DNA from 3 places in the Jeotgalibaca dankookensis genome. Region 1 is predicted to be linked to each of the others. Evidence: a T-box and tRNA genes for the amino acid it is inferred to sense, from the RefSeq annotation. Region 1 holds a T-box; the other regions hold tRNA genes.

The links. A T-box is a leader RNA that pairs with one kind of tRNA and senses whether it is charged. The one in region 1 lies ahead of tyrS (tyrosine--tRNA ligase), so its partner is inferred to be a tRNA-Tyr.
Region 2: it has a tRNA-Tyr gene. The T-box ahead of tyrS (tyrosine--tRNA ligase) is inferred to sense a tRNA for this amino acid. The anticodon was not compared.
Region 3: it has a tRNA-Tyr gene. The T-box ahead of tyrS (tyrosine--tRNA ligase) is inferred to sense a tRNA for this amino acid. The anticodon was not compared.

Annotation. Positions count from the first base shown of each region.
Region 1 covers NZ_CP019728.1:1,514,859-1,522,449, reverse strand. Annotated here, with positions in the region: gene BW727_RS07515 (bifunctional 2-keto-4-hydroxyglutarate aldolase/2-keto-3-deoxy-6-phosphogluconate aldolase) at 1-244, shown strand, start outside; gene BW727_RS07510 (NAD(P)H-dependent oxidoreductase) at 374-1,066, shown strand; gene BW727_RS07505 (hypothetical protein) at 1,070-1,258, shown strand; gene BW727_RS10615 (hypothetical protein) at 1,277-1,429, shown strand; gene BW727_RS07500 (DsbA family oxidoreductase) at 1,422-2,252, shown strand; gene BW727_RS07495 (hypothetical protein) at 2,258-2,635, shown strand; gene BW727_RS07490 (GNAT family N-acetyltransferase) at 2,648-3,139, opposite strand; gene tyrS (tyrosine--tRNA ligase) at 3,140-4,402, opposite strand; T-box leader at 4,452-4,651, opposite strand; gene BW727_RS07480 (C40 family peptidase) at 4,874-6,199, shown strand; gene metG (methionine--tRNA ligase) at 6,331-7,591, shown strand, end outside.
Region 2 covers NZ_CP019728.1:317,212-324,802, forward strand. Annotated here, with positions in the region: rRNA gene BW727_RS01485 (23S ribosomal RNA) at 1-1,314, shown strand, start outside; rRNA gene rrf (5S ribosomal RNA) at 1,418-1,533, shown strand; tRNA gene BW727_RS01495 (tRNA-Asn) at 1,547-1,619, shown strand; tRNA gene BW727_RS01500 (tRNA-Ser) at 1,655-1,741, shown strand; tRNA gene BW727_RS01505 (tRNA-Glu) at 1,759-1,830, shown strand; tRNA gene BW727_RS01510 (tRNA-Val) at 1,858-1,930, shown strand; tRNA gene BW727_RS01515 (tRNA-Asp) at 1,934-2,006, shown strand; tRNA gene BW727_RS01520 (tRNA-Phe) at 2,019-2,091, shown strand; tRNA gene BW727_RS01525 (tRNA-Tyr) at 2,097-2,177, shown strand; tRNA gene BW727_RS01530 (tRNA-Trp) at 2,186-2,256, shown strand; tRNA gene BW727_RS01535 (tRNA-His) at 2,273-2,348, shown strand; tRNA gene BW727_RS01540 (tRNA-Gln) at 2,353-2,423, shown strand; tRNA gene BW727_RS01545 (tRNA-Cys) at 2,431-2,501, shown strand; tRNA gene BW727_RS01550 (tRNA-Leu) at 2,541-2,624, shown strand; gene BW727_RS01555 (DUF969 domain-containing protein) at 2,791-3,480, shown strand; gene BW727_RS01560 (DUF979 domain-containing protein) at 3,477-4,418, shown strand; gene pcp (pyroglutamyl-peptidase I) at 4,438-5,085, shown strand; gene BW727_RS01570 (methyltransferase domain-containing protein) at 5,172-6,002, shown strand; gene queG (tRNA epoxyqueuosine(34) reductase QueG) at 6,152-7,294, shown strand; gene trmL (tRNA (uridine(34)/cytosine(34)/5-carboxymethylaminomethyluridine(34)-2'-O)-methyltransferase TrmL) at 7,295-7,591, shown strand, end outside.
Region 3 covers NZ_CP019728.1:1,821,047-1,828,637, forward strand. Annotated here, with positions in the region: gene BW727_RS08935 (PFL family protein) at 1-659, opposite strand, end outside; gene BW727_RS08940 (ACT domain-containing protein) at 673-942, opposite strand; gene BW727_RS08945 (cold-shock protein) at 1,073-1,273, opposite strand; gene BW727_RS08950 (ISL3 family transposase) at 1,574-2,878, shown strand; tRNA gene BW727_RS08955 (tRNA-Leu) at 3,012-3,095, opposite strand; tRNA gene BW727_RS08960 (tRNA-Cys) at 3,141-3,211, opposite strand; tRNA gene BW727_RS08965 (tRNA-Gln) at 3,219-3,289, opposite strand; tRNA gene BW727_RS08970 (tRNA-His) at 3,294-3,369, opposite strand; tRNA gene BW727_RS08975 (tRNA-Tyr) at 3,383-3,463, opposite strand; tRNA gene BW727_RS08980 (tRNA-Phe) at 3,469-3,541, opposite strand; tRNA gene BW727_RS08985 (tRNA-Asp) at 3,554-3,626, opposite strand; tRNA gene BW727_RS08990 (tRNA-Val) at 3,630-3,702, opposite strand; tRNA gene BW727_RS08995 (tRNA-Glu) at 3,732-3,803, opposite strand; tRNA gene BW727_RS09000 (tRNA-Ile) at 3,809-3,882, opposite strand; tRNA gene BW727_RS09005 (tRNA-Gly) at 3,893-3,963, opposite strand; tRNA gene BW727_RS09010 (tRNA-Asp) at 3,965-4,040, opposite strand; tRNA gene BW727_RS09015 (tRNA-Met) at 4,074-4,146, opposite strand; tRNA gene BW727_RS09020 (tRNA-Ser) at 4,192-4,281, opposite strand; tRNA gene BW727_RS09025 (tRNA-Glu) at 4,325-4,396, opposite strand; tRNA gene BW727_RS09030 (tRNA-Ser) at 4,414-4,501, opposite strand; tRNA gene BW727_RS09035 (tRNA-Ile) at 4,529-4,602, opposite strand; tRNA gene BW727_RS09040 (tRNA-Met) at 4,650-4,723, opposite strand; tRNA gene BW727_RS09045 (tRNA-Pro) at 4,756-4,829, opposite strand; tRNA gene BW727_RS09050 (tRNA-Arg) at 4,848-4,921, opposite strand; tRNA gene BW727_RS09055 (tRNA-Leu) at 4,931-5,016, opposite strand; tRNA gene BW727_RS09060 (tRNA-Gly) at 5,064-5,135, opposite strand; tRNA gene BW727_RS09065 (tRNA-Thr) at 5,140-5,212, opposite strand; tRNA gene BW727_RS09070 (tRNA-Leu) at 5,219-5,300, opposite strand; tRNA gene BW727_RS09075 (tRNA-Lys) at 5,331-5,403, opposite strand; tRNA gene BW727_RS09080 (tRNA-Val) at 5,449-5,521, opposite strand; rRNA gene rrf (5S ribosomal RNA) at 5,617-5,732, opposite strand; rRNA gene BW727_RS09090 (23S ribosomal RNA) at 5,833-7,591, opposite strand, start outside.

The DNA of each region.
Region 1 (7,591 bases):
ATTTCCAGGAGGCTTATTGGGACCCGGATTTATTAAAGATTTGCACGGACCGATCCCTTGGGTGGAAGCGATGCCTTCAGGTGGTGTTTCTTTAGATAATATGGACCAATGGATTGCGAGTGGTGCGTGGTCAGTTGGTGTTGGGAGCGCCTTAACAAAAAATTTAAAAGACGGTGGTTACGGCGCAGTGACAGCCTCTGCTAAAGAATTTGCCGATAAACTAACCAGTATACGGACTAATTAGATTTCATTTAGAAGATAGCAGGCTGAGGTGTAACCTTAGCCTGTTTATCTTTATATAAGCAGAATGATTGAATTTTCGATATACTGTTGATAAGATTCATAGACAATGAAATAAGGGGTAACGTTATATATGAAAACATTGATCATTATCTCTCATCCTGAACTAACAGAATCACATACACAACAATTTTTAAAAGAAAGCTTACCAGAAGAAAATGTAACGTGGCACCATTTAGAAGCTATTTACCCAGATGAAATTATTAATGTGGAAAATGAGCAAGCTCTCCTACGAGAGCACGATCGTATTATTTTTCAATTCCCTTTTTATTGGTATAGTTCACCCTCTCTATTTAAGAAGTGGCAAGATTTAGTCTTGATAGAAGGATTTGCCCATGGGAAGAAAGGACAGTTTTTAAAAAATAAGGAATGTCAATTAGTTGTTACAACTGGAGTAAACATCAATGCCTACCAGCCCGGTGCCAGCGAACAGTTCACTATCCCTGAATTACTCCGACCTTTTCAAGCAACGATACAGAAATGCCACATGACTTATTTACCACCCTTAGTCATTGCACGTTTTGATTACATGAGTGAGACAGAAAAAAAAGCGTTGCTTATTGACTATCGACAGGTCGTGACGAATGTAAAACTACCTTCTTTAAAAGAAAAAGAAGAATGGTTTAAGCAAGAGTTAAATGGACTTGGTAAAGAGGGCTTTTCAACTGAAAACCAACATTTAGTGGATTTGTTAATTGCTCAAATGGAAGAAAATAGGGAGCAGTTGGATGATTTAAACTGGACGCTTGAAGAAATGAAGGAGTAAATGATGGAACAAAAAGACTGGATGCTTGAACAAATAAACAAATTAGCAGAAGAAAGCCAGGATTATAGACAAATAGCACTGTATCAAGCGTTTGTGGATTTAATAAACGAACAATATAGAAGAATTGAGATGACACAAGGTGAAATAGACGGCCGAATGTGGAGCCGTAATCAATGGGATCGTCAGTCTTAGAAAAGGAGGAAGAAAAAGATGGAGAAATCCTTGTTTACATTTATTGAAGTTGAAACAAGCAATGCAACGGAATCGCTTGTCTGTGATCCGAAAACGGGTCTATGTGTGTTGCCTGAAACCAACAATAGGGATGAGAAAAAAGCTGTAGAAAAGAGTGATGAGGATGAGTAAAATAAATCTCTACTATGTAACAGATCCACTCTGCTCTTTTTGCTGGGCCTTTGAGCCAACCCTGAGAAAATTTAGATATGAGTATGCCGACTATATTGATCATGATTTAACCGTTATGGGTGGCATGATTGAAAACTGGGAAACTTATAATGGTGATGGAGCTAATGGTATTCAAACGGCCGTGGACGTGGCAGAACATTGGCGTGAAGTTGGAGATTTTACACGGATGCCAATCGATGGTCGCGTCTGGCTAGATGAACCCATTGCTTCTTCCTATCCAAGTTCGCAAGTCTATCAAATTATTCGTCGAGATTTTCCAGACAAAGCAGACTTATTCTTACGTAAGTTGCGCGAAAGAGTCATGCTTCACAATCAAGACATTTCAAAAAGTTCGGTCTTGGCTATCTTATTAGAAGATTTAGGTTTTGATTCCCGAGCAGTATTAAGTGCAGCAGAATCATTTGAAGGCCGCAGCTTATTAAGCAGTGATTTAAGTTTAGCTAGTGCGCTTTCAGCAACAGGATTTCCTACTGTGGTTTTCGTGAATGAAGCGAATCAAGGCGTAAAAATTGTCGGTGCACAACCTTATGAAGGATTGGTGGCTGCTTTAAAACAGATACTTAGAGTTGAAACCTTGAAGCCCATGCCGGTTCCGAGTTTAGATATTGTGATGAAAACAACGCCGCTTTTAATGAGTCGTGAAATTGAAGTGCTTTATAACTTATCAGAAACAGAAGTTGAAGGTTTTGTTCATTTAACTATGGGGCATGATAGTGTTGAAACGGGTCAGATACTCGGTCAAACTTATTACAAGGCGGTTTAAGTGGGATGAAGACGAGTTTAAGAGAAAAGGAAAATATTTTTCAAGCTCTTTATATTGTTGCTATTGTCTTATTAAAACGTAAATACGGTATGTTACTAAATGACTATGAAAATATTATCTTTGTTTTTCTAGCTGCTTTAGGACTTTATCTGATTCATTGGCTATTGACCAAATTTTCTAAAAGTGAAAACCAGCTGGATGACTGGGAAGAAAAGCTAGATATTATGACAATTGTTATTTATGGTTTTGGTTTACTCCTCTTAAAATGGTTACAAGTTATGAGTGTTCGGATCATGCTCTTGGTAGGTGGCTTACTTATAGCAATCAATGTCATGATTAAATATAAAAGAAGAAGTATAAAGAAAAAAATGGATGCTCACTGAGCATCCATTTTTTTATACATACAAACGATAAACGTAATCATCCATAAAAAATCCTTTTCCTATATCAGAAATAATCGCATCGACACGTTGAAAACCGATTTTTTCGTAAAATAAAATAGCCGAGGGATTATACTTATTAACAGTTAGTTCCAAATATTTTTTTCCTTCTAAACGTGTTTTGTTCTTTAAGTAGCTGATAATAGAGTGACCATAGCCTCGACCACGAACCTCTTTGTATAAGTAAATTTTACTCAAAAAAAAGGATTCTCTTTTTGTTTCAAGGGCTAGGTACCCAATGGCTTTGTGTTCCAACTGAATAATATAGTAATCAACGTTCACGAAATCTTCTAGAATCCTTTCTTTTGATTGAATTGTTGCTAACATGTAAGCGACTTGCTGGTCACCGATAATAGGGCGGTAATGTTCTCGCCAAATTGTGGTAGCCATATTGGCGACTGTCTCTGCTTGCGTATTATTTCTAGCTGAAATAAGTGTTAGCATCATTTATACCAATTTAATTAAGAAATATTTTTTCTTACCACGTCGTACAATGATAAAGCGATTTTCGAATGAATTTTCTGCCGTGATGACAAAATTTGTATCCGTAACTTTATCGCCGTTAATTGTAATAGCACCATTGGTGATATCTTCACGGGCTTGACGACGTGAAGGTTCAATGCCCAAATTAACCAACCAAGTGACTAAGTTTTGCTCTGTCAGGTGTGATTCAAATGTCGGCATATTTTTGAAACCTTGTTCAATCTCCTTGGCATTTAATTCTTTTATGTTACCAGTAAAGAGTGCTTCCGTGATTTTTAATGCATCTTCCAAGGCTTGCTGTCCGTGGACAAAACGTGTCATTTCAGCTGCTAATGTTTTTTGTGCTTCGCGTTTATGAGGTTCTGTTTCGATTTTTTCCGCTAAAAGATCTATTTCTTCTTTAGATAAGAAGGTAAAGTATTTTAAGTATTTAACAATATCACGGTCATCTTGGTTAACCCAGAACTGATAAAATTCATACGGTGTAGTCATTTCTGGATCTAACCAGATTGCACCACCCGCGGTTTTACCAAATTTAGTTCCGTCAGCTTTAAGCATCAAAGGTATGGTTAAACCAAAGGCTTTAGCTTCTGGACCGACCTTTTTACGAATAAGCTCTAAACCAGCTGTAATATTTCCCCACTGATCAGCGCCACCCACTTGTAGTTGTATATCATAATGATTATAGAGGTGCAAATAATCCATAGACTGCAAAATTTGATAAGAAAACTCAGTAAAAGAAATGCCTGTTTCTAAGCGACTTGAAACAATGTCTTTTGCTAACATTGTGTTGATATTGAAGTTTTTACCAAAGTCACGTAAAAAGTCAAGTAAGGATAAGTCCTTTGTCCAGTCAAGGTTATTTACAAGACGGATCTGTGAATCTGATTCTCCTGCTTTGAATAGCTTTTGCATTTGGATTGTAATTTTTTCAGCATTGTAAGCAACTTGTTCTTCCGTTTGCGAAACGCGCTCTTCTGATTTACCACTTGGATCTCCGATTGAACCGGTTGCGCCACCAATTAGAATAACGGGTTTATGACCAGCCAATTGGAATCGTTTCAAGATCATAAAAGGGATTAAGTGCCCAATGTGCATACTTGAACCAGTCGCATCGATCCCACAATATAACCCAATTTTCTTTTCTTCTACTAACTGTTGGAGTCCTTCTTCATCGGTTTGTTGGTTAATGGCGCCGCGCCATTGTAATTCTTCTATAATATTCATTTTATCTCTCCTCTATATTTATAAAACAAAAAAAGCCCCTGACAGTATTGTCAGGGACGATAATTTACCGTGGTACCACCCAGATTGTTTCCCCAATAGGAAAACCTCTTATGCATATAACGGTGCTAACCGTTCCTTCAAGAAAGTTCAAGAGTGTAATTCAGTATAAGATTGCACCGGTTCTCACCATTCACCGATTCTCTATCTGCTGCAAAGCTTCTACCTACTGGGTTCCGTCATAACTTTAAACTTTTTCAATTGATTTTATTATAGCCAACACCCTGTAGTGAGTCAACCATTTTAACAATTGCAACATAAGTCCCGCAATATTACAGATTTATTACATTGTAACTACAAGTTGACTATATCCACTTATTCACAAAAAAAATATGCTATGATTCATAACGTTAAAGCAAACAAATAATGTCAAGAAGACACCTATAAATAAACATAACATTCGGAGGTATGAAATTGAAAAAGAAACTAATGACAGTACTACTAACTAGCTCAATGCTTGCAACCAGTATGATGGCACCAATGACGGCTTCCGCAGATGAATTAACAGATAATATTACTAAACAAGATCAAAAATTAGAAGAGATAAAAGGAAGTATTTCTTCCGCTCAAGAACTATTATCAGCTGTTCAAGCTGAACTTGCTGCTACTGAAGCGCGAGCAAATGAACTACTTGCACAACGTGACGAAGCGCAAACTAAAATAGAAGAATTAACAAAAGAAATTGAAAAACTTCAAGCTATTATTGATAAACGTGAAGACCAATTAAAAGACCAAGCACGTTCTGTACAAGTAAACGGATCAAATACAAACTATATGAACTTTGTTTTTGCATCGGAATCTCTAACCGATCTATTTGCTAGAGTAGATGTTGTTGCAACTATGGTTTCTGCTAATAAGGACATGGTTGAACAACAAGTAGCTGACCAAAACTTAGTTGAAGAAAAGAAAGCTTCTTCAGAAGAAAAATTAAGTGAAATTATTGGAATGTCAAGTGAGTTAGAAGAACTAAAAGCTGATTTAGAAATCAAGAAAATTGAAGAAGAAAGTGCGATTGCAGCATTGAATGCTAATAAAGCAACTGTACAAGCTGACCGCGACCGTTTTGTAGCTGAAAAAGAAGCAGCAGACCGTCGTGCAGCAGAAGAAGCAGCACGTTTAGCAGCAGCTGAAGCAGCAGCCGTTGCCGCAGCAGAAGAAGCAGCGCGCGCTGCTCAAGCACCAGCAATTGAAAGTGTGACAGAAGTTGCATCAACTAACTATGCACCATCAATTCATACAGTAGAAAATACAGTAGAAGTAAGTGAATCGCAAGTTGTAGAAGAGCAAGTGGTAGAAAACGTAGCAGCAGCAGCGCCAACTCAAACGGCAACTCCTGCACCAGTTCCTGCGCCAGCTCCGACACCAGCACCAGCACCAGCACCCTCTTATAGTGGAAACGTTGTTTCAGAAGCATATAAATATCTTGGCGTTCCTTATGTATGGGGTGGAAGAACACCAGCAGGATTTGACTGCTCAGGATTTACTAGTTATGTCTATAAACAAGCTTACGGCATTGATATCGGCGGTTGGACTGTACCACAAGAAAATGCAGGTACAAGAATTAGTGTTTCTCAAGCACAAGCTGGAGATTTACTATTTTGGGGTTCAGCAGGTAGCACTTACCACGTAGCAATTTCTCTTGGTGACGGATCATACATCCATGCACCATTTGAAGGAAGAAACGTTGAAGTTAACTATGTAAAATACTTTACACCAGATTTTGCAGTTCGCGTAAACTAATCGTTCAATAAAAAGTAGTCCTCTTGAGGGCTACTTTTTTTATCGAGAGGAATTTTGAAAACACCAAACAATCAAGAGCTTTGTATGGTAAAATAGATTGTGCATATATAATTCTAAGGAGGCACTCATTCGTGTTTAATAAAAAAGAAACGTTTTATATTACGACCCCGATTTATTATCCAAGTGGAAAACTCCACATTGGCAATTCTTATACAACTATTGCGTGCGATGTTATGGCGCGCTATAAGCGACTACAAAATTTTGATGTTTATTATTTAACTGGAACAGATGAACACGGTCAAAAAATTGAGAATAAAGCAGAAGAGCTTGGTATTTCCCCTCAAGCGTATGTTGATGGAATGGCTAAGGAGATTCAAGCCTTATGGAAAACGTTAGACATATCTCATGATAAATTTATCCGTACGACTGATAAAGAACATGTTATTGCAGTTCAAGCGATGTTTGAACGATTAGTTGAACAAGATGACATTTATTTAGGTGAATATGAAGGTTGGTATTCTGTTTCTGATGAAGAGTTCTTCACGGAAACACAATTAGCTGAAGTTTATAAAGATGAAACTGGTAAAGTAATTGGTGGTCTTGCACCAAGTGGCCACGAAGTAGAACTTGTTAAGGAGGAATCTTATTTCTTCCGCATGGGCAAGTATGCAGATCGCCTGTTGAAGTACTATGAAGATCATCCCGACTTTATTCAACCTGAATCACGAAAAAATGAAATGATTAATAATTTTATTAAGCCTGGATTAGAAGATTTAGCCGTTTCTCGGACAACTTTTAAATGGGGAATACCCGTTAAACGTAACCCCAAACATGTCGTTTATGTCTGGATTGATGCTCTGTCAAACTACATTACAGCCCTTGGGTATGGTTCAGAAGATGACCGTCTCTATCAAAAATACTGGCCGGCAAACGTTCATATGGTTGGAAAAGAAATTGTTCGTTTCCACACAATCTATTGGCCGATTATGCTGATGGCATTGGATATACCTTTACCAAAACAAATCTTTGGTCATGGTTGGTTGCAAATGAAAGATGGTAAAATGTCAAAATCTAAAGGAAACGTTGTTTATCCGGAACCGCTTGTTGAACGTTATGGCTTAGATGCTTTGCGTTATTATTTAATGCGAGAAGTGTCTTTTGGTAGTGACGGTGTCTTTACTCCTGAAGATTATATTAATCGCATCAACTTTGACCTTGCAAATGATTTAGGAAACCTATTAAATCGAACGATTGCCATGATTAATAAATATTTAGGTGGCAGTATTCCAAAATGGGCACAATCTAAAACAGCTTTCGATAGCGATTTAGAACAAATAACTGAAACCGTCATTGAAATGTATACAGAGTCTATGGATAAAATGCAATTTAGCC
Region 2 (7,591 bases), 900 kb from region 1:
CACTGCCAAGAAAAGCTTCTAGTTAGAAATCAACTGCCCGTACCGCAAACCGACACAGGTAGTCGAGGAGAGCATCCTAAGGTGAGCGAGCGAACTCTCGTTAAGGAACTCGGCAAAATGACCCCGTAACTTCGGGAGAAGGGGTGCTGACCACATGGTCAGCCGCAGTGAATAGGCCCAAGCGACTGTTTATCAAAAACACAGGTCTCTGCTAAATCGAAAGATGACGTATAGGGGCTGACGCCTGCCCGGTGCTGGAAGGTTAAGAGGAGAGGTTAGCCGCAAGGCGACGCTTTGAATTGAAGCCCCAGTAAACGGCGGCCGTAACTATAACGGTCCTAAGGTAGCGAAATTCCTTGTCGGGTAAGTTCCGACCCGCACGAAAGGCGTAACGATTTGGGCACTGTCTCAACGAGAGACTCGGTGAAATTATAGTACCAGTGAAGATGCTGGTTACCCGCGACAGGACGGAAAGACCCCATGGAGCTTTACTGCAAGTTGATATTGATTGTTTCTGCTACACGTACAGGATAGGTAGGAGCCGTAGAAGTCGGGACGCTAGTTTCGATGGAGGCATCATTGGGATACTACCCTTGTAGCAGGACCAGTCTAACCCGCCACCCTAATCGGGTGGGGAGACAGTGTCAGTTGGGCAGTTTGACTGGGGCGGTCGCCTCCTAAAGAGTAACGGAGGCGCCCAAAGGTTCCCTCAGAATGGTTGGAAATCATTCGTAGAGTGCAAAGGCAGAAGGGAGCTTGACTGCGAGACAGACAAGTCGAGCAGGGACGAAAGTCGGGCTTAGTGATCCGGTGGTACCGCATGGAAGGGCCATCGCTCAACGGATAAAAGCTACCCTGGGGATAACAGGCTTATCTCCCCCAAGAGTTCACATCGACGGGGAGGTTTGGCACCTCGATGTCGGCTCGTCGCATCCTGGGGCTGTAGTCGGTCCCAAGGGTTGGGCTGTTCGCCCATTAAAGCGGCACGCGAGCTGGGTTCAGAACGTCGTGAGACAGTTCGGTCCCTATCCGTCGCGGGCGTTGGAAATTTGAGAGGAGCTGTCCTTAGTACGAGAGGACCGGGATGGACACACCTCTGGTGTACCAGTTGTTCTGCCAAGAGCATCGCTGGGTAGCTATGTGTGGAAGGGATAAACGCTGAAAGCATCTAAGCGTGAAGCCCCCCTCGAGATGAGATTTCCCATCATCTAGAATGAGTAAGACCCCTGAGAGACGATCAGGTAGATAGGCTAGGAGTGGAAGTACAGCGATGTATGGAGCGGACTAGTACTAATCGGTCGAGGACTTAACCACGAATAAAACAAGGTGGTTGTAATGGCTTTGGTCAGCTGTTCATTGTTGTGTTATGGATTCAGTTTTGAGGGAACGCAATGTTTCTTCAATTAAATAGAAAATGTGCGGTGGCAAGGGCAAGAAGGTCACACCTGTTCCCATCCCGAACACAGAAGTTAAGCTTCTTAGCGCCGATTGTAGTGAAGGGTTTCCCTTTGTGAGAGTAGGACGCTGCCGCGCATTTTTACATTATTCCGCAATAGCTCAGTCGGTAGAGCGCTTGACTGTTAATCAAGATGTCGTAGGTTCGAGTCCTACTTGCGGAGTTCTCTTTTTTTGAGAGTAAACCTAATAGTAGTCTGGAGAGTTGTCCGAGAGGCTGAAGGAGCACGGTTGGAAACCGTGTAGGCGGGTAACCGTCTCAAGGGTTCGAATCCCTTACTCTCCGTTCCAGAATATTAGCATGGCCCGTTGGTCAAGCGGTTAAGACACCGCCCTTTCACGGCGGTAACACGGGTTCGAGTCCCGTACGGGTCATAATATCGATACAATTAGCTTTAAATTGGAGGTTTAGCTCAGCTGGGAGAGCGTCTGCCTTACAAGCAGAATGTCGGCGGTTCGATCCCGTCAACCTCCATTTGGTTCCGTGGTGTAGGGGTCAACATGCCTGCCTGTCACGCAGGAGATCGCGGGTTCAAATCCCGTCGGGACCGTTTTTAATTTATGGCTTGGTAGCTCAGTTGGTAGAGCACTTGATTGAAGCTCAAGGTGTCGGCGGTTCGATTCCGTCCCAAGCCACCTTTGGAGGGATAGCGAAGTGGCTAAACGCGGCGGACTGTAAATCCGCTCCTTCGGGTTCGGCAGTTCGAATCTGCCTCCCTCCATTCTTTTTAGGGGTATAGTTTAATGGTAGAACTACGGTCTCCAAAACCGTCAGTGTGGGTTCGAATCCTACTACCCCTGTTAAATGGATATTTTGGCGATTGTGGCGAAGGGGTTAACGCACCGGTTTGTGGATCCGGCATTCGTGGGTTCAAGTCCCATCAGTCGCCCCATTTTTGGGCTATAGCCAAGCGGTAAGGCAACGGACTTTGACTCCGTCATCGTTGGTTCGAATCCAGCTAGCCCAGTTTTAATGGCGGTATAGCCAAGTGGTAAGGCATAGGTCTGCAACACCTTCATCACCGGTTCAAATCCGGTTACCGCCTTATTTATTATCAAAGTAAAAAGTTGTAAGTTCTTATATTGCCGGCGTGGCGGAACTGGCAGACGCGCAGGACTCAAAATCCTGTGCCCGCGAGGGCGTGCCGGTTCGATCCCGGCCGCCGGTATATCTATCATGCGAGTCACCTTTTTAGAGGGTGGCTTTTTTGTTTGTAATTTTTAGACGAAAACGTCTAAAATGTTCTTTTATCATATTATTTCTCTTCTATATTTGTTATAATTAGAAAACCCTCATTTTATGATCGGTAAATAAAACTAATAGGAGTGAAAAAGATGGAATGGATTCGCTTAATAGGAATTGTCATTATTGTAATTGGCTTTGTCATGAAACTAGATACCATCGCAGTTGTTTTGATTGCAGCTGTTGTAACGGGCTTAGTTTCAGGGATATCTTTTGTAGAAATACTTGAAATACTTGGAACCGCCTTTGTTAATAACCGTTTGGTTACTTTATTTTTTTTGACACTGCCTATGATTGGCTTGTCAGAACGTTTTGGACTAAAGGAGCAAGCTACGAATTTAATTAAAAAAATGAAAGGACTCACTTCGGGAAGAATGTTGACACTTTATCAGTTTATTCGTGAAGTCGCTGCTTTTTTCTCTATCCGGGTTCAAGGACAAACTCAGTTTGTTCGTCCTATTGTTGATCCCATGGTCCAAGCTTCCTCACAAATTAAATATGGCGATATTGACGATGATGATGTTGAGATGCTAAAGGCTAAATCTGCTGCTTCGGAAAACTTCGGAAATTTCTTTGCACAAAATACTTTTATTGCTGCTTCTGGAGTTTTATTAATTGCGGGAACAATGGAATCCTTAGGTTATGATGTTTCCCCAGTAGCTATTGCCTCAGCCTCTATTCCAGTGGCTTTGATTGCCTTATTGATTTCAGCGATAAGTAATTACTTAACTGATAAAAAATTAGACCGTAAGTACGGTAATAAGGGAGGGCGTCGCTCATGAATGAAACGTTTATAACAGAAACCCTTGTACCGGCAATATTAGAATTTTTCTATTTATTGATTGGTTTACAGTTACTCTATACAAGTTACCGAATTTTTAGACAAAAAGATCATCCGACACGTTTAGGAACCGCTCTATTTTGGCTCTTGTTGGGGTTGATTTTTGGAGGCGGGAACTTACTACCACCTGCATTAAATGGGTTATTCCTGTTGATTATGGGTCTTCTAACTTTATTTAAACAAGTGAAAATAGGCAAAATTGAGATGAATACCGTTGAAGAACAGGCGGAGCATGCAGAACGTTTTGGAAATAAAATTTTCATACCTGCAATTAGTTTAGCATTAATTGCTGTATTGATTGCACAGTTAACACCGTTTGGCGGGCAAGTAGGAATTGGAACGGCCGCTGTTTTGTCCCTTTTGCTAGCTTTAGCAATCTTCAAGACATCACCAAAGCAAGCTCTTAAAGAATCAGATCGGATGGTTCAACAGGTCGGCACAACAGGAATTTTACCACAGCTACTTGCTGCCTTAGGTGTTCTCTTTACAACAGCCGGCGTTGGGGATGTGATTGCTGATATTATATCGGGAATCGTTCCTCAGGGAAATCGTTTGATTGGCGTTATCGCTTATATCTTTGGTATGGTAATATTCACAATGATTATGGGAAATGCTTTTGCAGCCTTTACAGTTATAACAGCTGGAATAGGTATTCCTTTTGTAATTGCGCTAGGAGCAGATCCAGTCATTGCTGGAGCGTTAGCGATGACAGCCGGCTTTTGTGGGACTTTATTAACGCCAATGGCAGCAAACTTTAACGCTTTACCAGTTGCTTTATTGGAAATGAAAAATCCAAATGGTGTTATTAAAGCTCAAGCTCCAATGGCATTGATATTAATTCTTGTCCATATTGGTTTAATGTATTTCTGGGCATTTTAAAAAAGAAAGGAAGATTTAGATGAAAATATTAGTAGCAGCTTTTGATTCTTTTGGTGGAGAAAAAATTAATCCTGCTTTAGAAGCAGTTAAATTACTAGCAGATGAAATTGCTGGAGCAGAGATTGTGAAGTTGGAAATTCCCACTGTTTTTCATAAATCAGCAGAAACTTTACGTGAAAAAGCTCTAGAGGTAAAACCAGATATGATTTTATGTGTCGGCCAAGCTGGTGGACGCTTTGCGATAACACCTGAACGTGTGGCCATCAATCAAGATGATGCGCGTATTCCAGATAATGAAGACAATCAACCCATTGATGTTTCCATTCAAGAAGATGGGGCACCTGCTTATTTTGCAACCTTACCGATTAAAGCCATGGTTGAAAAAATCAAAGCAGCGGGTGTTCCAGCTGCCGTTTCTAACTCAGCAGGGACGTTTGTATGTAATCATATTATGTACCAAGCTCTCTACTTAGCTGAAAAAGAATTAGACAATATCCAAGCAGGTTTTATCCATGTGCCTTTTATTCCTGAGCAAGTCGTTGATAAACCTGAAAAACCGGCTATGAGTTTAGAAGATATTGCCAAAGGTTTAACAGCTGCTCTTGAAGCGATGGTTGAATACCATGGTAAAGAAGATATTAAAAAAATTGGTGGAACAACCCACTAAAAAGATTAGGAAAAGACATGAGGATAATCCCATGTCTTTTTTGTTTTAATGGCTCTCTATGCTAAAATAACAAAGGAGGTTAACCCATGAAAAAAATTGATTATAGTCGCCAGTTTTTAATAGATCATTTAGCTTTATTCCAGTGTCCTATTTGCAAGGAAGATTTTTACCAAGTAGAGGGAAATGGGCTTGTTTGTTCCCAACATCATCGGTTTGATTTAGCCAAAAAAGGGACCCTTCATTTATTATTAAAGGGCGGGCAAAATGACTACGATAAGGCTATGTTATCCAGTCGCAAGTCGTTAGCAGATACCGGTTTCTTTTATCCCATTCTAGATGCTCTATCATCTGAACTCCCTAAGGAAGGGACTCTTTTGGACGTCGGTTGCGGTGAAGGCTCGCATCTGCATTATTTAACAGACAAAGGTTTAGAAGGTGTCAAAGTTGGATTCGATATATCGAAAGACGCCATTCAACTTGCTGCGGTTCATTTTTTTGAAGATGCATTTTGGTGTGTGGCGGATCTTGCCCACTCGCCATTTGCTAGTCAACAATTTGATAGCATACTAAATATTTTTTCACCTTCTCACTATCAAGAATTTGAACGTCTATTGAAAGAAGGTGGGCGTGTCTATAAGGTGGTACCAGATCCAGACTACTTAATTGAGCTCAGGGACTTACTCTATGATGAGCGTCCTTACAATAACCAACAAGTGGTGGATCGGTTTAAAGAAGTTTACCCAAATAGTAAACACAAACATATTCGTTACCAAGTTGATTTAACTGCAGAAACTTTTCATTGGCTTCTTGATATGACACCGCTGACCTGGGGTGCGACAGAAGTGGATTTAGAGCGAATAAAGAAAAGTCCTCTAGAAAAAATAACAATTGCGGTTTCCTTATTAATTTCTCATTGAAAATCTATTTACAAATTGGAGTTAAATTGCTATACTACTCCTGTCTTATATGATCTTATTCAACGTATTGATTCGCTGTGCTAGCCACCGAATCTGTACGTTTTTTTATGTTATAATTTATTTAAAAGGAGGGGTTTGCGATGGTTGAGATGACATTGAAGGAAGAAGTCATTGCGGCTTGTAAGGAAATCGGGATTGATAAAATTGGCTTTACAACAGCGGAACCTTTTGATGACTTAAAGGAATCTTTGCTAGAACAACAGTCAAATGGGCATAGTTCCGGCTTTGAACATCAAGTTTTAGATGAGCGGTTGTATCCTGAGCTTATTTTTGATCAGCCAAAGTCCATCATTTCAATCGCCTTAGCCTATCCAAGTAAACCCCTAGTAAAAGCTGAACGGGAAAAAGGCGTTCGCCGTGGTTCATTTGCTCGTGCTTCTTGGGGGATTGACTACCATACAATTCTGCGCAATCGGTTAGACCAACTTGTTGCCTTTATGTCCGAAAAAGTACCCACAGCGAGTTTTAAAGCCATGGTAGACACCGGCGAATTAATGGATACGGTTGTGGCGCAACGAGCAGGTATCGGTTTTATTGGCCGAAATGGTCTTTTGATTACGGAGGAATTTGGTTCTTATGTATATTTAGGTGAAATTATTACGGATATTGAATTCGAGCCTGACCAACCCGGTGTGTTTGGTTGTGGCGATTGTACGCGGTGTGTAACGGCTTGTCCAACTGGTGCACTCTTAGGTGATGGTCGATTGAATGCCCAAGTATGCTTGTCTTATCAAACGCAGACCAAGGGAAGTATGCCGCTGGAGTTCCGTCGTAAAATAGGAAGCGTTATTTATGGCTGTGATATTTGCCAGCAAGCCTGTCCCTATAACCGTGGCATAGATTTTCACCATCATCCTGAAATGGAACCAGTACCTGGTCGAGAAACACCCATTTTACAACCAATGCTATCCCTTTCAAATCGAGAGTTTAAAGAAACATTTGGTGTATTAGCCGGTTCTTGGCGTGGCAAAAAACCTTTGCAACGCAATGCAATTATTGCTTTGGCAAATTACCGTGACCGTACAGCTGTCCCCGAACTTCTACGGGTTATGGAAGAAGAGGTTCGACCGGTTATTAGAGGAACGGCAGCTTGGGCAATTGGCCAAATTGTTCGTGATGTTAATCCGGAATTGCTAGCATTCTTTCAGGAGAAAGTTGAAAATGAAGAAGATGACGAAGCAAGAGTTGAAATGGAAATGGCCCTTGCCAAACTTGAAGGAGATACGAAGTAGATGACCAATCACATTGTTTTATTTGAACCACAAATACCAGCTAATACGGGTAACATTGCGCGCACCTGTGCGGCAACTAATTCACCTTTACATTTAATTGAACCACTAGGATTTTCTACTGATGATAAACATTTAAAGCGAGCAGGGCTCGACTATTGGAATGATGTCCAAGTTATTTACCACCAAAATTTAGAAGCTTTTATGGCTTATCTAGGAGAAAAGAAACTGTATTTAGTTTCAAAATTTGCTGAGCAAACGTACTCGGACATTGATTATACTGTTGATGAAGATGTGTTT
Region 3 (7,591 bases), 310 kb from region 1:
CCACTAACTCCCACGTGAATAACAACATCTGCTTCTCCTACCCCATGAAAAGCACCAGCCATGAACGGATTATCGTCTACAGCGTTGGCAAAGACTACCAATTTCGCAGCACCTAGTCCGCCCATATCAGCTGTTAATTCTGCTGTTTGTTTCATAACCTGTCCCATTTGTGCAACGGCATCCATATTTATTCCTGCCTTAGTAGAACCAATATTCACAGAAGCACAAACCAATTCTGTTTCAGAAAGAGCGTGTGGAATTGATTCGATTAAAATTCGATCCCCTTTAGTATATCCTTTCTCTACCAACGCGCTAAAACCACCTATAAAGTCAACACCTACTTTTTTTGCTGCCGCATCTAAAGTCTTAGCAAAAGCGACATAATCTTTGTCAGAGCTCGCACCTGCAATCAAAGCAATTGGCGTAACTGAAATACGTTTGTTCACGATAGGAACACCAAGTTCTTGCTCGATTTCCCTCGCAACAGTCACTAAATCTTTAGCATAATGCGTGATTTTATTATAAATTTTTTCTCGAGCTTTCTCGCCATCCGAATCCGCACAGTCTAGTAAAGATATTCCCATGGTCACTGTCCGAATATCTAATTTATCTTCAGAAATCATTTGAATCGTTTCTAGTATATTTTCTTTTCGTTCCACGTTTTCCCCACCTTTATAGCGTATGCATTGCGTTAAAAATGTCCTCAGACTGAATTCGAATTACAAGCTGTTCTTTTTTCTCTACATCCCCTAACTTATCTTGTATTTCGATAATTGAGTAAGGAGAAGTTGAGAGATCAACTAACACTATCATTGTAAAGAAACTTTCCATTAAAGTTTGAGAAATATCTAAAATATTTACTTCTACTTCAGCAAGTTTGGTACTAACCGAAGCCACAATTCCTTTATGATCTTTTCCAGTCACAGTTACAATTGCTTTCATTTTTATACCCCACTTTAACTATTTTTTAATAGTTTACCATATTCTATGTCTATAAAAAGAAACATATCAATAAATTATTTAATAAAAAAAAGGTGAGCTATAAATAGCTCACCTTCTATCAATTATAAAATTAGTTTTTAACTACGTTTGTAGCTTGTAGGCCACGGTTTCCTTCTTCTACGTCAAAAGTCACTGATTGACCTTCGTCTAAAGATTTGAAACCTTCGTCTTGGATTGCTGAGAAGTGTACGAATACATCATCTTGTCCGTCACGTTCGATAAATCCAAAACCTTTTTCTGCGTTAAACCATTTTACTGTACCTTGTTCCATAATATAATATCCTCCTCGTGCTTATAAGCACAAATTTATTTAGTTATCTTTGTACGACACGAAGTGATATGTATTACGATCCCACTTATTTTAACGTTGTCCTAACCAAAAACACTATCGTAAGTATACACCATAGCAAGATTAATAGCAAATTTAATTACTTATGTCCGTTTAAATAAAAAGGCTCTAGAATATTAAGTGTTGATGGGCCTTTGGCCCTTTTGTGAAAAACACAAAGAGACAAATGAATTTTTCCGTTAAAATGAAGGTATCGAGTCTTTATTTTAGGAGGAAATTCATTTGTCTCATAATCATTTTATAGGAAAACTACTGGGAATAAAAGATAAAAATATCAAGGTGGATGAAGATAATTGGTTGAAGGAAGACGTACGGAACGGCTTGCGCTGTAAAATCATCTCCGCCACGCTCACCTACATACCGAAAGCGTGTAAATGCTGTGGCTGCGTGAACGCTGGTTCAATCGTAAAGAACGGGACGAAGCTGACCCACCCGCTGCTCCTGGATATGGCGGGATGTCCAACCTACTTAGAATTGAAGAAACAGCGGTTCCTGTGCAGGGAATGCGGACAAACCTTTATTGCGGAAACAACGATGGTCAAAAAACGGTGCCACATCTCGAATGATGTCAAACATTCCATCGCAGTCCAGGGGACGTGTAACATATCTGAAAAGGATATTGCTCGGGAGCACCGTGTATCAAACAACACCGTCAAACGGGTTTTCGGAGCCTTTTATAACACATTCCGTCAAACCTACACCTATCTGCCCGAGAACTTGGCCATCGACGAGTTTAAAAGCGTCAAAAGTGCTGATGGAGCCATGAGTCTAATTATTTGCGATTCCGATAGCCATCGGATTTTCGATGTCCTTGAAGACCGTCGAAACAAGTCAATCACTGATTACTTCCTGCGTTTTTCACAAGAACAACGCGCCAAGGTCAAGACCGTGGTTGTGGACCTGTATGGTCCTTATCAAAAGCTGTTCCAGGCGCTCTTTCCTCAGGCTGAATTGATTATTGACCGTTTCCATATCGTCACGCAGGTAAACCGGGCGCTCAATATGGCACGTATTGGCTTTATGAATACCTTGAAGAAAGCGAATGACTTGAAAGCAAAACGAGATTATAGAAAACTAAAAAAATATTGGAAATTGATTCTGAAAAAAGAAGAACTGTTGAATGGCACAGAATATCGTTATCATAGACTTTTCAAGGGCATGGTGACGGAACGGGGGATCATCGATTATATTCTTTCTTTGGACGAGGGTCTCCGCCTGAATTATAATGCCTACCAAACAATCGTCTTTACCGTTACGCACCGGAAACCGGATTTGTTTCGGTCCTTCATTCATGAGAAACAACGGGGGCTTTCTGCCAAGATGGACCAAGCTTTGAAGACATTCCGCCAATCCGAAAGAGCTATTGTAAACGCACTGAGCTATGACTATTCAAACGGATTAGTGGAAGGGATTAATAATAAAATCAAGGTCATCAAGCGGACAGCCTATGGCTATCGCAACTTTTCTAATTTCCGAAACCGCATCTTCATTGAATATAAATTACTAGAAATAAAAACAGTAGCTTAGGAACCTTTTGGTTCCCAGCTACTGCTTTATAGATTGTGAAATTTAACCTGCATGCAACTGGAAAAATACACTATCAACACTTCTTGACAAAGAGCCAATAAAAAAAGCCACCACATTGGTGACTTACATGTTATACCGGCGGCCGGGATCGAACCGGCACGCCCTCGCGGGCACAGGATTTTGAGTCCTGCGCGTCTGCCAGTTCCGCCACGCCGGCATGATATTTATCAATTTTCTAGTTATCTTCTAACTCTAACGAGAAAGGCGGTAACCGGATTTGAACCGGTGATGAAGGTGTTGCAGACCTATGCCTTACCACTTGGCTATACCGCCATTAAAACTGGGCTAGCTGGATTCGAACCAACGATGACGGAGTCAAAGTCCGTTGCCTTACCGCTTGGCTATAGCCCAAAAATGGGGCGACTGATGGGACTTGAACCCACGAATGCCGGATCCACAAACCGGTGCGTTAACCCCTTCGCCACAATCGCCATAAGATAATAATGGAGGGAGGCAGATTCGAACTGCCGAACCCGAAGGAGCGGATTTACAGTCCGCCGCGTTTAGCCACTTCGCTATCCCTCCAAAGGTGGCTTGGGACGGAATCGAACCGCCGACACCTTGAGCTTCAATCAAGTGCTCTACCAACTGAGCTACCAAGCCATAAATTAAAAACGGTCCCGACGGGATTTGAACCCGCGATCTCCTGCGTGACAGGCAGGCATGTTGACCCCTACACCACGGAACCAAATGGAGGTTGACGGGATCGAACCGCCGACATTCTGCTTGTAAGGCAGACGCTCTCCCAGCTGAGCTAAACCTCCATGCTGCTACAAAACTAATCTTATCTATATGACCCGTACGGGACTCGAACCCGTGTTACCGCCGTGAAAGGGCGGTGTCTTAACCGCTTGACCAACGGGCCTAGAATGGGCCTAAATGGACTCGAACCATCGACCTCACGCTTATCAGGCGTGCGCTCTAACCAGCTGAGCTATAGGCCCATAAAAAAAGAGCGGGTGAGGAGAATCGAACTCCCGACGTCAGCTTGGAAGGCTGGGGTTTTACCACTAAACTACACCCGCGTGGCGGTCCCGACGGGATTTGAACCCGCGATCTCCTGCGTGACAGGCAGGCATGTTAACCCCTACACCACGGAACCGTTACAACTTATTTAAAATATGCCTAAAGGCAATTGCGGGGACAGGACTCGAACCTGTGACCTCCGGGTTATGAGCCCGACGAGCTGCCAACTGCTCTACCCCGCGATAATAAAATAAATGATACTGACATATTGTCTATCAAACAATATAAGGAGGATAAGAGATTCGAACTCTTGCGTGCTTTTACACACCTGACGGTTTTCAAGACCGTTCCCTTCAGCCAGACTTGGGTAATCCTCCACAACAATTATATGACTTTAAGTATAATCAATAAGTTATACTATGACCCGTACGGGACTCGAACCCGTGTTACCGCCGTGAAAGGGCGGTGTCTTAACCGCTTGACCAACGGGCCAGATAAAAAAACAAATACGGAGAAGGAGGGATTTGAACCCTCGCGCCGCGTTAGCGACCTACACCCTTAGCAGGGGCGCCTCTTCAGCCACTTGAGTACTTCCCCATAACCTATATAAACAGCAATAACAAATGGACCTTGCAGGACTCGAACCTGCGACCGGACGGTTATGAGCCGTCTGCTCTAACCAACTGAGCTAAAGGTCCGGACTCTTGAAGTTTACCTGATTATAACTGGATCCATTTTGAAGAAATAGCGGCGAAGGGGATCGAACCCCCGACCTCCCGGGTATGAACCGGACGCTCTAGCCAGCTGAGCTACACCGCCATGTATCTAACCTTTACGGTTATTAGTACTAATCGGGAAGACAGGATTCGAACCTGCGACCCCTTGGTCCCAAACCAAGTGCTCTACCAAGCTGAGCTACTTCCCGTTTACAAAAAAATAAAAATGCAGCCAGTAGGAGTCGAACCTACAACCGCCTGATTCGTAGTCAGGTACTCTATCCAATTGAGCTATGGCTGCAAAAAAAAATGCCGAGAATCGGGATCGAACCGATACGGTGATCACTCACCGCAGGATTTTAAGTCCTGTGCGTCTGCCAATTCCGCCACCCCGGCATTACAATATAATATTAACATAAGTATAGACTATAAGCTACTTATGAAGCGGAAGACGGGGTTCGAACCCGCGACCCCCACCTTGGCAAGGTGGTGTTCTACCACTGAACTACTTCCGCAAAGTGCCGGCTAAAGGAGTTGAACCCTCGACCCTCTGATTACAAATCAGATGCTCTACCAACTGAGCTAAGCCGGCAAAAAGTGCGGGTGAAGGGACTTGAACCCCCACGCCTTGCGGCGCTAGATCCTAAATCTAGTGCGTCTGCCAATTCCGCCACACCCGCTTTATCTACTCTAAAAAATTACAATAGATATGAGTCATGCAGGATTCGAACCTGCGACCCTCTGATTAAAAGTCAGATGCTCTACCAACTGAGCTAATGACTCGAAAACTTAGTATGAGTATATTTTTAAGTTTTAAAAATATATCAATGGAGATTGACGGGATCGAACCGCCGACATTCTGCTTGTAAGGCAGACGCTCTCCCAGCTGAGCTAAATCTCCATATAAAACAACTTCTTAAATATCATATAATAATTATAGTAATACTGCAAGTATTAAATGACTTTTACCTTATAGTATTTATCATTAAATAGTATGCGCGGCAGCGTCCTACTCTCACAAAGGGAAACCCTTCACTACAATCGGCGCTAAGAAGCTTAACTTCTGTGTTCGGGATGGGAACAGGTGTGACCTTCTTGCCCTTGCCACCGCACATTTTCTATTTAATTGAAGAAACATTGCGTTCCCTCAAAACTGAATCCATAACACAATGAACAGCTGACCAAAGCCATTACAACCACCTTGTTTTATTCGTGGTTAAGTCCTCGACCGATTAGTACTAGTCCGCTCCATACATCGCTGTACTTCCACTCCTAGCCTATCTACCTGATCGTCTCTCAGGGGTCTTACTCATTCTAGATGATGGGAAATCTCATCTCGAGGGGGGCTTCACGCTTAGATGCTTTCAGCGTTTATCCCTTCCACACATAGCTACCCAGCGATGCTCTTGGCAGAACAACTGGTACACCAGAGGTGTGTCCATCCCGGTCCTCTCGTACTAAGGACAGCTCCTCTCAAATTTCCAACGCCCGCGACGGATAGGGACCGAACTGTCTCACGACGTTCTGAACCCAGCTCGCGTGCCGCTTTAATGGGCGAACAGCCCAACCCTTGGGACCGACTACAGCCCCAGGATGCGACGAGCCGACATCGAGGTGCCAAACCTCCCCGTCGATGTGAACTCTTGGGGGAGATAAGCCTGTTATCCCCAGGGTAGCTTTTATCCGTTGAGCGATGGCCCTTCCATGCGGTACCACCGGATCACTAAGCCCGACTTTCGTCCCTGCTCGACTTGTCTGTCTCGCAGTCAAGCTCCCTTCTGCCTTTGCACTCTACGAATGATTTCCAACCATTCTGAGGGAACCTTTGGGCGCCTCCGTTACTCTTTAGGAGGCGACCGCCCCAGTCAAACTGCCCAACTGACACTGTCTCCCCACCCGATTAGGGTGGCGGGTTAGACTGGTCCTGCTACAAGGGTAGTATCCCAATGATGCCTCCATCGAAACTAGCGTCCCGACTTCTACGGCTCCTACCTATCCTGTACGTGTAGCAGAAACAATCAATATCAACTTGCAGTAAAGCTCCATGGGGTCTTTCCGTCCTGTCGCGGGTAACCAGCATCTTCACTGGTACTATAATTTCACCGAGTCTCTCGTTGAGACAGTGCCCAAATCGTTACGCCTTTCGTGCGGGTCGGAACTTACCCGACAAGGAATTTCGCTACCTTAGGACCGTTATAGTTACGGCCGCCGTTTACTGGGGCTTCAATTCAAAGCGTCGCCTTGCGGCTAACCTCTCCTCTTAACCTTCCAGCACCGGGCAGGCGTCAGCCCCTATACGTCATCTTTCGATTTAGCAGAGACCTGTGTTTTTGATAAACAGTCGCTTGGGCCTATTCACTGCGGCTGACCATGTGGTCAGCACCCCTTCTCCCGAAGTTACGGGGTCATTTTGCCGAGTTCCTTAACGAGAGTTCGCTCGCTCACCTTAGGATGCTCTCCTCGACTACCTGTGTCGGTTTGCGGTACGGGCAGTTGATTTCTAACTAGAAGCTTTTCTTGGCAGTGTGACATTGGGAACTTCGGTACTAAATTTCCCTCCCCATCACAACTTGTCCTTCACAGCGGTAAGCATTTGACTCACCACTAGACGTGTTGCTTGGGCGTGCTCTTCCGATCGCACGCTTTCCTTAGCCTCCTGCGTCCCTCCATTGGTCAAACAAAATCAACTGGTACAGGAATATCAACCTGTTGTCCATCGCCTACGCCTATCGGCCTCGGCTTAGGTCCCGACTAACCCTGGGAGGACGAGCCTTCCCCAGGAAACCTTAGTCATACGGTGGACGGGATTCTCACCCGTCTTTCGCTACTCATACCGGCATTCTCACTTCTAAGCGCTCCACCAGTCCTCACGGTCCAGCTTCAACGCCCTTAGAACGCTCTCCTACCACAGAACCAATGGTTCTGTCCACAGCTTCGGTGATCTGTTTAGCCCCGGTAAATTTTCGGCGCA